3 regions of the Allobosea sp. 2RAB26 genome follow, and region 1 is predicted to be linked to each of the others. Evidence: predicted binding sites of a transcription regulator. Region 1 holds the regulator's gene; each other region holds the start of a gene.
The links. The regulator LexA, encoded in region 1, represses DNA repair genes until DNA is damaged. The targets are predictions, from matches to a motif close to TGTTCNNNNTGTGTTCNG.
Positions count from the first base shown of each region.

Region 2: the regulator LexA is predicted to act here: its motif matches at 1,388-1,405, upstream of AB4118_RS28810 (ImuA family protein).
Region 3: the regulator LexA is predicted to act here: its motif matches at 1,708-1,725, upstream of AB4118_RS25695 (DUF763 domain-containing protein).

Region 1 covers NZ_JBFRGS010000012.1:74,671-77,876, reverse strand. Annotated here, with positions in the region: gene AB4118_RS22315 (ComEC/Rec2 family competence protein) at 1-1,077, shown strand, start outside; gene lexA (transcriptional repressor LexA) at 1,071-1,775, opposite strand; gene AB4118_RS22305 (molybdopterin molybdotransferase MoeA) at 1,857-3,068, opposite strand; gene moaC (cyclic pyranopterin monophosphate synthase MoaC) at 3,065-3,206, opposite strand, start outside.
Region 2 covers NZ_JBFRGS010000021.1:14,005-17,210, forward strand. Annotated here, with positions in the region: gene AB4118_RS28805 (DUF6504 family protein) at 1-684, opposite strand, end outside; gene AB4118_RS28810 (ImuA family protein) at 599-1,351, opposite strand; gene AB4118_RS28815 (hypothetical protein) at 1,465-1,728, opposite strand; gene AB4118_RS28820 (CsbD family protein) at 1,914-2,120, opposite strand; gene AB4118_RS28825 (NAD-dependent succinate-semialdehyde dehydrogenase) at 2,971-3,206, shown strand, end outside.
Region 3 covers NZ_JBFRGS010000016.1:34,118-37,323, forward strand. Annotated here, with positions in the region: gene AB4118_RS25690 (extensin-like domain-containing protein) at 1-329, shown strand, start outside; gene AB4118_RS25695 (DUF763 domain-containing protein) at 416-1,696, opposite strand; gene AB4118_RS25700 (serine hydrolase) at 1,844-2,764, opposite strand; gene AB4118_RS25705 (ABC transporter permease) at 2,805-3,206, opposite strand, start outside.

The DNA.
Region 1 (3,206 bases):
GCTGCGATGATCGTTCTGCTGCGCGAGCCCGACGCGCTGCTTGGTCCAAGCTTCCAGATGTCCTTTGGCGCTGTCGCGGCGCTGATCGCCTTTGCCGAGCGCTGGGAGGATCGCGGCCAGTCCGAGGCGCCGGCGAACCTGCCTTGGCCGCTACGGCCGATCTGGATCGCGGTGGTCGGGCTCACGGTCACGACCGTGCTGGCGACGGTCGCAACCGCACCGTTCGGTGCCTATCACTTCCAGACCTTCAACCCCTTCGGTCTGCTCGGCAATGCGCTCGCCTTGCCCTTCGTTTCCCTGATCGTCATGCCTGCCGCTGTCTTCGGCGTGCTCGCCTATCCTTTCGGCCTGGATTGGCTGGCTTGGGCGCTCATGGGAGTCGCTTCGGATTATGTGCTGCAATCCGCGCGCTGGGTTGCGGGATTCGACCACTCCGCAGTGATCATTCCTGCATTCGGGGCCGCGGCGCTCGCATGCTTTGCCGCCGCGCTCCTCTGGATCACGCTCTGGACGACACCGCTGCGCTTCCTGGCCGTCGCCCCCCTGATCGCGGGACTGCTCGTGGCAGCGAAGCCCGACAGGCCCGACATCCTGATCGAACGCGATGGTTCCGGCATCCTGGTCCGCGGGGGCGATGGTCGCATGATCCTGGCGGGGCATCCGAGCCGCTTCGTGCTGCAGCAATGGCTGAACGCAGATGGCGACAATCGCCGGCCTGACGACAACAGCCTGCGGGAAGGCGCGGCCTGCGACACGTTGGGTTGTGTCGTCCGCAGCAAGGATGGACGAAGCGTTGCCTTTGCACGTGATCGCCTGGCCATCGTCGAGGACTGTCGGCGCGCCGATCTCGTCATCACGCCGATTCCGTGGAACGCTCCGTGCGCAGCACGACTGATCGACCGCAGGGCATTGTCGCGCCATGGCGCGACCGCCCTTGTCGGCAACAAGGGCGGCTGGCGTGCCCATCTATCAGAGCAGGATGGTGTCGATCGTCCCTGGAGCCGCAAGCGGGAGCGGCCTGCAAGCACGCCGGCTTTGCCGCTGGCGGCTGTCGAAGAACACGAGCCGCTTCAGTAGCGCCGCATCAGGTTGACCAGGCGGCCCTGAATCTTGACTCGGTCCGGTCCCAGCACCCTTGTCTCATAGGCGGGATTGGCAGCCTCGAGCGCGATCGAGGAGCCGCGCTTGCGCAGTCGCTTCAGCGTTGCTTCCTCGTCATCGATCAGAGCCACGACGATATCCCCGGTATTGGCCGTGTCCTGACGCTTGATCACCACCGTATCGCCGTCGAGAATGCCGGCTTCCACCATCGAGTCGCCGCGAACCTCGAGGGCAAAATGTTCACCGGGGCCAAGCATGTCGGCAGGTAGTGCCACGCTATGGCTGCGGCTCTGGATGGCGGAAATCGGTGTACCGGCGGCAATCCGCCCCATGACCGGAATCGCAACCGTGGAGCGCACATCTTCGTCCGGGGGCGGTGCGATCGGCCGGACCTTGCCAAGCCCCCCCTGGACGACGGAGGGGCTGAACCGTCCGCGCGTCGCCTGAGGGCCGCCGGCCCCTTCGGGCAGCTTTATGATCTCCAGCGCTCGGGCTCGATTGGGAAGGCGGCGAATGAACCCGCGCTCCTCCAGCGCCATGATCAGGCGATGGATACCGGACTTGGAGCGCAGATCGAGCGCGTCCTTCATCTCGTCGAAGGAGGGGGGCACCCCTGTCTCGCGCAGGCGTTCCTGGATGAAACGAAGCAGTTCGAACTGTTTGCGTGTCAGCATGGTTCCCGCCGGCGCTCTTTGTATGGAATCGAAACAAAGCACGAACACCATACAGGTTCGCGTTGTGTTCCGCAAGCGCGCTCAGCGTAGGCGGATGATCCGGCAGTTGTCGCCTTTGTTTGCCGGCGCAGCAAACGATTCGCGAATGAGCAGCGCGTCGGCGCGGGCAAGAGTGGCCAGCATCGATGAATCCTGCTTGGCGAAGGGCGTTGCCAGCCATCCTTCCGGAGTGAGCGTCAGTTCCGACCTCATATAGTCCCGCCGCTCATCATTTGCCGGCAAATTTCTTCCGACGATTGCAGGCTCACTCAGATCGCGTTCGGGTTCCGGTACGCCCAGGAGGGTCCTGAGCAGCGGTACGACGAAGAGATGCCCGCAGACGATGGACGAGACGGGGTTTCCGGGCAGGCCGAGCGCGACCATGCGGCCGAGGCGGCCCATCATCATCGGCTTGCCCGGCCGCATGGCGATCTTCCAGAAGCCGAGCGCCATGCCTTGACCGATCAACGCTGCCTGGACGAGATCGTGCTCACCTACCGAGGCTCCTCCGAGGGTGATCAGCACATCGGCATCGGCCTTTCGTGCCTGGCCAATCTTGTCGGCGAGATCGGCATGATCATCGCGGGCAATCCCGAGATCGAGCGCCGTGCCGCCGGCCTGCTCGACCAGCGCGGCGAGCGCAAAACTGTTGGACGCGACGATTTGGTCGGGTCCAACCGGCTCGCCGGGCTGGACAAGTTCGTCGCCGGTCGCGAGGATCGCGACCAGTGGCTTGCGACGCACAGTGAGCATGGGGTGGCCCATGGCTGCCGCGAGGCCGAGGCTCGCACTGTCGAGCCGGCTGCCGGCGAGAAGCAACACTTCGCCCTCGGAGAAGTCCAATCCTGCCTGACGAACGAACTTGCCGCGCTCGGCGCCCTCGCGCACGCGGATCGTCGCAGTGCCGACGCCGTCCGCATTCTCCTGAATCAGGATCGTATCGGCGCCCTCCGGAATCGGAGCACCGGTGAAGATGCGAACAGCCTCATTGGAGCGGACCATCCCTGAGAAGGAACGACCGGCAGCCGATTCGCCGATGACACGCAATTCATTTGCCGGCGCAATATCGTCTGCGCGAACGGCGTATCCGTCCATTGCGGAGTTGGCAAAGGGGGGCTGGGTCCGAAGCGCCTGCAGGTCGGCGGCGAGCACGCGCCCTGCGCAATGTGCGAGTGGCAGGGTTTCTGATGGTGTCGGTGCCGGAACGCTGTCGATCAGCGCCTTCAGGGCGACGGGGACGGGCGTGAGGCTCATCGCGCAGTTTCCGGGAGATCGAAGGTGCCGGATTTTCCACCTGACTTGTGGACGAGCCTGATGCCTTCGATCCGCATCGCCCGGTCGACCGCCTTGACCATGTCGTAAACTGTGAGGCAGGCGACGCCGACGGCGGTT
Region 2 (3,206 bases), on a different contig from region 1:
AAGCGCCTGGTCGATGCGGCGGCCAAGCTCCGGACCAAAGCGCAGAGCCAGAGGAGCCCGCGGCTGCGCCAGCAAGTCACCGATCCGCTCGAAGCCCAAGGTGCGCAGCCCGGCACTAACCGAGGACGGAAGCCGCAGGGCCTCCAGCGGCAACGGAGCGATGATGGATGGTTCATGCCCTGGAGCGGCGACGATCGTCGAACGTGTCCTGTAACGAGCCAGTGCGTGAGCGGCGCCCCACGTATCAGCGATCGCCGCCCGAGCCACGATCCCCGACATGGCAAGGCGACCGATCACCCCGTCGAGCATAGCGTTCTCGCCGCCGTGTAAATGGTCCGCCCCGGTCGAGTCGATGACGATGCCGTCCGGCGGATCGGGTGCGACGACCGGTGCGATACGCTCCAGAATCCAGACAGCCAGCCGATCGAGTCCTTCGGCGTCAGCGGCTGGATCGGCATCCTCGACGATCAGACCCGGAACGAGTACCTGCGCCTTTGTCGCGGGCATGCCGATGCAAAGACCGGCGGCCTGAGCCGCAGCATCCGCTCCCAGCACCACTCGCCTGTTTCCGTCGCGTTCGATCAGGACGAGCGGCACCTCAGGCGGAGGCGCTGCGTCGCCAGCCTTCCGCCGCGCCCGGTCGGTGGACCAGGTCGGCAGGAAGAGTGAGACAACCCGTGTCATCGCACGCCTCCAACTCGAAATCTGCACTATCGCCGGCGCGGGCCCGGATGAGCTCGACCAGCCAGCGAGGCCGACCGACGCCGGGGACCGGCAGCGCTGAGGATGGCATCACCGAGACGCGCCAGCGCGTCATGGCGGCTGTTGGCTGACCGAAATCGGCGGCCTCCGTCTGACGCCGCCAACGGCGAAGGGCAATTCCGACCGACCCGGTCCCCTCCGCGGCCAGTTGCAGCCGACGAGAGGCGGTCATGGATAGGCGGGCAACTTCCCCGACGACGGATCCAAGCCCACCGTGCCGCAGCCCTTCCTCCATGCAGGAAAGCACGGTCTTGTCGTCGCAGGCTTCCACATAGATCACCCGATCGGCGGCTAGTCCCGCTTGCGCGATGGCGGGCGCGAAGAGATCCGGCCGCGTGATGCACCACAGGACCCTCCCCCGGGTGCGGGCTGCGACCCCCGCGCTGAACAGCGCGGCCGCGGCACCGTCGATCGCACCGTTGCCGCCGCCAGCCACTTCATGCAGCGCCCCGAGCGCCAATCCGCCGCCGGGGAGGCGCGAGTCCACCTCGGCGATTCCGAAAGGAAGCACCGATTTCGCGCGCCGGTTCGTGCCTTCGATCCTTGCGATCTGCGCGCGCAGAGAGTGTATGGCGAGCTCGGGCCGCACAATTGTTGGTGTCCTCTGAAAATGGGCGGGCCGCCATGTTCCTCTTTTGTTCCTACTTCAATGCCCGGGAGTCAAGATGAGGGCATCAATGCGATAGCCGCCTCGCTGACGGATCAGAGTGGTCCGACCACATCCGGGTTCATGGCGACAAAGAGTTCAGCCTGACGCTGAAACAACGTCCATGCCGGATCATTCTCCGACCGTCCGACTTGGCAGTGCATGACCTTGAAGATCGCAACCCCTCCGGCTGGCTGGTCGGGGTCTATCCGCGCGGCGCGACACATCGCCCTAGCAATTCTCTGGATACGCGGATCACCCGAATAATCCGCGGCGGTCACCGGTGCGTCCACCGGGTCGGCTTCAAATGTCAGAGACATAGCGGACCTCCACGACTCGCCCCAACCTCAGCCAGTGGCCTCAAACGATTGGATGGACCTGCCCCAAGGTTCGTTCCGGCAAAATGCGCGTCGTCCGCAAGCAAAATGACGCACTCTCGGCATTAGAGGATCATCGAGTGGGTGCCCCGTCGGCTCAGGCCGGCGGGGCTTCTTCACTGCAATAGCTACTGCCAAGTCTGACGGCCGTACCAGTTATCGACGTCCGACCGAACCTGATCCTTCGCGAGACCGTATCGCTCCTGGATTTTTCCCTCGAGCTGATCACGCTTTCCCGCGATCACGTCGAGGTCATCGTCAGTGAGTTTGCCCCACTGCTCTTTCACCTTGCCCTTGAGCTGCTTCCAGTTTCCTTCGACGCGATTCCAATCCATGGGACCTCTCCGTTGGCGTGAATGGGATAGCGAAAGAACGCACGGGCTGTGTTTTTGTTCAGAGACACTGCGGGTCTCCGCGCATCTGTCTGCCGGCGACCACCCTTGCCACTGCGATCGCTTCCCGCGCCCGTAAACCCGAAAACCGCGGACCGTCCGCGCAACCTGTTCGAGCTTGGATTGTTAACGGTAGGCGACCGTTGGAGGGGAGAAGCCTTCATGGATCTCATCATCAAGCAATCGAGCTCGACAAGGTGGGACCTGATCGACTTGCTCGGCCGTAACGCGGGGCATGTCGAGCTGGCCTTGTCCGGGTGCTTCCGCATAATTCCGTCGGGCCGAGCGGTGGGTACTATGGCAACACTCTCGCCGGGGCCATATTCCTCGTTAGACGCAGCGCTCGCCGCAATCGAAACTCATACGCGAGGCGTGTGCAGACGCGAGCCAGAGGAGCGCGGGCAACAGACGCCTATTGGCCCGGGCAATGAGGACACCTGAGAGCTTGTCTGCCCGCGGCTCTACCGCGCTCGCAGTTCGCTGGCGGAATCCACCTCCCGATGATCTGCGTGCGGGGCGGAGCCCCTTGAGGCGGCGATCCTACGAGATGCAGGGAACCCCCTCGCCAACGCGACGTTCACCAATCACTGGCCGCAGCTTTCGCAACGTCGAGCTGCATGCCGTACGCGCTGGCCGGATCGTCAGGACGGAGGTCTACTTCGGCTGGAATCTGCCCCACCCCTGCCCGGCCGGGAGGCTTCGTCGAAAATGACGGAGCGGGCCGCGCCGGAGCGTGAGTTCCTGCCCGATCCGATTAGCGCGCCCCGAGAAGCACCCTTGCGAAGGAGCCAACATGTTTCGCAGCGTCAATCCTGCAACCGGCGACGAGATCGCCACCTATCCCGAACTGACCGCGCCGGAGTTGGAGAGCAAGATCGTCAAGGCGGAGGCGGCCTTCCGGCACTGGCGTGCGAGGCCGATCGCGGAGCGCGCCGCATTGCTGGAGAAGATCGCCGAGCAATACGAGGCTAACAGCGAGAAACTTGCTGTGATGGCAGTCCGGGAGATGGGCAAGACCCATGCGTCGGC
Region 3 (3,206 bases), on a different contig from region 1:
AGGAGAACGCCCGGCTTGCGAAGCTGACAGGGGTCGGCGGATATGCCTGCCGGTCACGAAACGCCGATACAGGTGCGCCGATCAGTGAGCATGCGAGCGGCAACGCTCTCGATGTCGGCGGGTTGCTGATGCAGGATGGCCGCGCCGTGGCATTCGCGGGTCAGGAGCCTCTGTCCCGCTCAATGCGCGACGCGGTGCAGAAGAGCGTCTGCCAACGGTTCGCCACCGTGCTCGGCCCGGGAGCCGACAGTTCCCACAAGGACCATCTTCATCTCGACATGCGCCAGCGCTCGCGAGGGTTTCGCATTTGCCAGTGGACGGTCGAATGAAGAGCAGTCCTGTTCTCCCCCCAGTCAGCATGCCAGACGCCGTCGGCGGAATGCCGATGGCGACGCGCTGGCGCCATGGCTGACGGTCAAGCCGGGTTCGCCTTCGCAGGCGGCGCGGGTGCCGCTTCACCGTCCGACCGCTCCCAGCCGAAGACGCTCCGGCCACCATACTCGGCGGAGCGCAGTCTCTCCTCCGTGACATACTCATCCAACGTCGGACCGGAGACGACGCGCTCCAGGCGCCGGCTTTCCCGGTCCAGACGTGCGATGGCAGCGAGCCTGTCGTCCTGACCGAGTTTCGCCCGATCGATGGCGGATTTCAGCACCGCGATCGTCTGGTCGTAGACCTTGGTGGGCACGGCGAACGGCTGTCTGTCCTTGCCGCCATGGGCGAGAGAGAAGCGCGCAGGATCGGCGAACCGGCACGGCGCGCCATGGATCACTTCCGCGACCATCGCAAGCGAACGGACCGTGCGGGCGCCGACGCCGGGCACGAGCAGCAATTCCGAGAAATCGGCGGGGGCGCTGTCGGCGGCTGCGGCGAGCGCACCATGGAGCCGTCGCGCAATGACGTCCTTGGGCCTGACCTCGTGATGTGCCGGCATGACGAGATGAGGTAGGGAAAGCTGCGCCGGCGACAGGACCGGCGGCGCCCGGTCGCGCTCCAGCGCCGCAAATTCCCTCACGATCCCCGACGGTCCGATGTCGCGCAGCAGATCGATCTGGCCGTTGCGGGAGAGGGCGGCGCGCCTGTCGGTCAGATTGATGATGCTGCCCTGGTTCTTGCCATCGATGGCGGCATGTGGCGCCTCGACGAAACTGCCCAGCCCTTCAGACTGCCAGTGATAGCGCCGGGCGAGGCCGCCATCGCCATTCATGCCCTGCTGCACCACGACCCAATGGCCGTCATTCCCGACGAAGAAGCCATGGAGATAAAGGTCGAAGCCGTCCTGCACGGCGGCACTGTCGACCTTGGCGACCAGCCGGCTCGCGGTGGCGAGCGCCTGTCCGTCGAACCCGACCCTCGCTCCAATCTGTTCGAGCTCGGCCGGTGTCTCGCGCGAATGGCGGCCCCGCCCGCCACAGACATGCAGGCCCAGCTCGCCCGACAGCGGAGCCAGCCCACGCTTGAGCGCGCCTATCACGCTGGTGGTGATACCCGACGAGTGCCAGTCCATTCCCATCACCGCCCCGAAGGACTGGAACCAGAATGGATGCGCCAACCGCCGCAGCAACTCGTCGCGGCCATAATGATGGATGATCGCCGCGCAGATGACCGCGCCGAGCTGCGTCATGCGCCGACCGAGCCAGGCGGGCACGCGGCCATGGTGGAGCGGAAGGTCGGCGCTGCCGGATCGCCGGGTCATGGCGAAGTCTCGCGAACGAAAGAGGAACGCCTGATATAGCCCGGCCTGTCCCCGCTTTCTACAGAAATTGATCCTCGTCGAGGCGGCTGGTCCTGTCGCTCCGTTGCGCCCGACCGCCGGTCGTCGCCGTGCACATCAAGATTCCGTTCAAATCCCGGCTATCTCGGCTGCAACCAACTTACCAATCCCCGGCAGGAAGCCGTCATCCTCTCCGATCGCTTCGCCCTGGGTGAAGACGGTCAGGATGAAGTCCTCGCCGCCAGGCAGGATGGCGCGCATCGCGTCGTGACGGCGAAATTCGGCGCGTACATCGCCCAGCCAGCGGGTCCGTCCGGCCTTGGACCAGATCCGCGAACCGTCCGGCAGGCCGCCGCCGAGATATCCGAGCAGTTGATAGGCGCCGCGGGCCCGGTCGGGACTTTCCTGGTCGCGAATGAGGTGGTCGCGCACCCGCTTCAGGCGAGCTTCCGGCAACAGCGAGGAGCCATAAAAGATCTCTGACATCAGACGCGCCATTGCGATCGGCGTCAGGCGGTTGTGGCCGATGGGAGAGAGATCGAGCCCGATTTTCTCGCGGCCGTAGCGCAAATCATCCATCAGCTTCTGGTCGAGATTGATGCCGACCAACTCGGACCAGCCCAAGCCGGCGAAGAAGCGGTTGATCTCCCGGCGGCGCTCGCACCAGTCGGCCAGGGCCTCCCCCTGCAGCAATGTGTCGCCGGTCGTGCCGGTGAGCAGGTCGATGATGTAGTTCGTTGCCGAATTGGACGACCAGAGGATCATGTCGCGCATCGCGCGGTCGAGTTCCTCATGCTCGGTCAACCGTCCCTCCGTGAGGGCCGCCTGCGCCGCGACGAGGTGAAAGACCTTGACCAAAGAGCATGGGTAGCTCCGCCAGTCGGCATGGCGGGCAGCTCCAACCGGTTTCTCACCAGCAGGCTGAGGGCGCAGCAGGACATAGGCGAACTGGTCCAGCGGGACACCACGTCCGGAATAGATCGAAGACGCATGGGCCTCGATGGCGCGGCCGATCCGCTGCAGTTCTGTATCGTCGCGAAAGAAGCTCATGATGTCCTCATGGCGCAGGCATCGGCCGCGCAGGAAAAGGTCAGCCCTTCGGGCGCAAGGCGGTGTCGAGCCCCTCGCCGATCAGGGCGAAGGTCACACCGGTATAGATGATGGCGAGACCCGGGCAGGTCGCGATCCACCAGGCGTCGAACAGGAACTCGCGGCCGTCCGAGATCATCAGCCCCCATTCCGGTGTCGGCGGCTGGATGCCGAGGCCGAGGAAGCTGAGCGAGGTCACGGCCAGGATCGTCAGGACGACATCCGCCATTGCATAGACGATTGCCGGGGTCACGGCGTTGGGCAGGACATGCCTGGCAACGATGTGCCGGTCGGTACCGCCGAAACTGCGTGCTGCCTGCACGAATTCGAGTTCGCGCAGCACCAGCACCTCGCCACGGACAATGCGGGCAAACGAGATCCAGTTCACCAGCAGGAAGGCGAG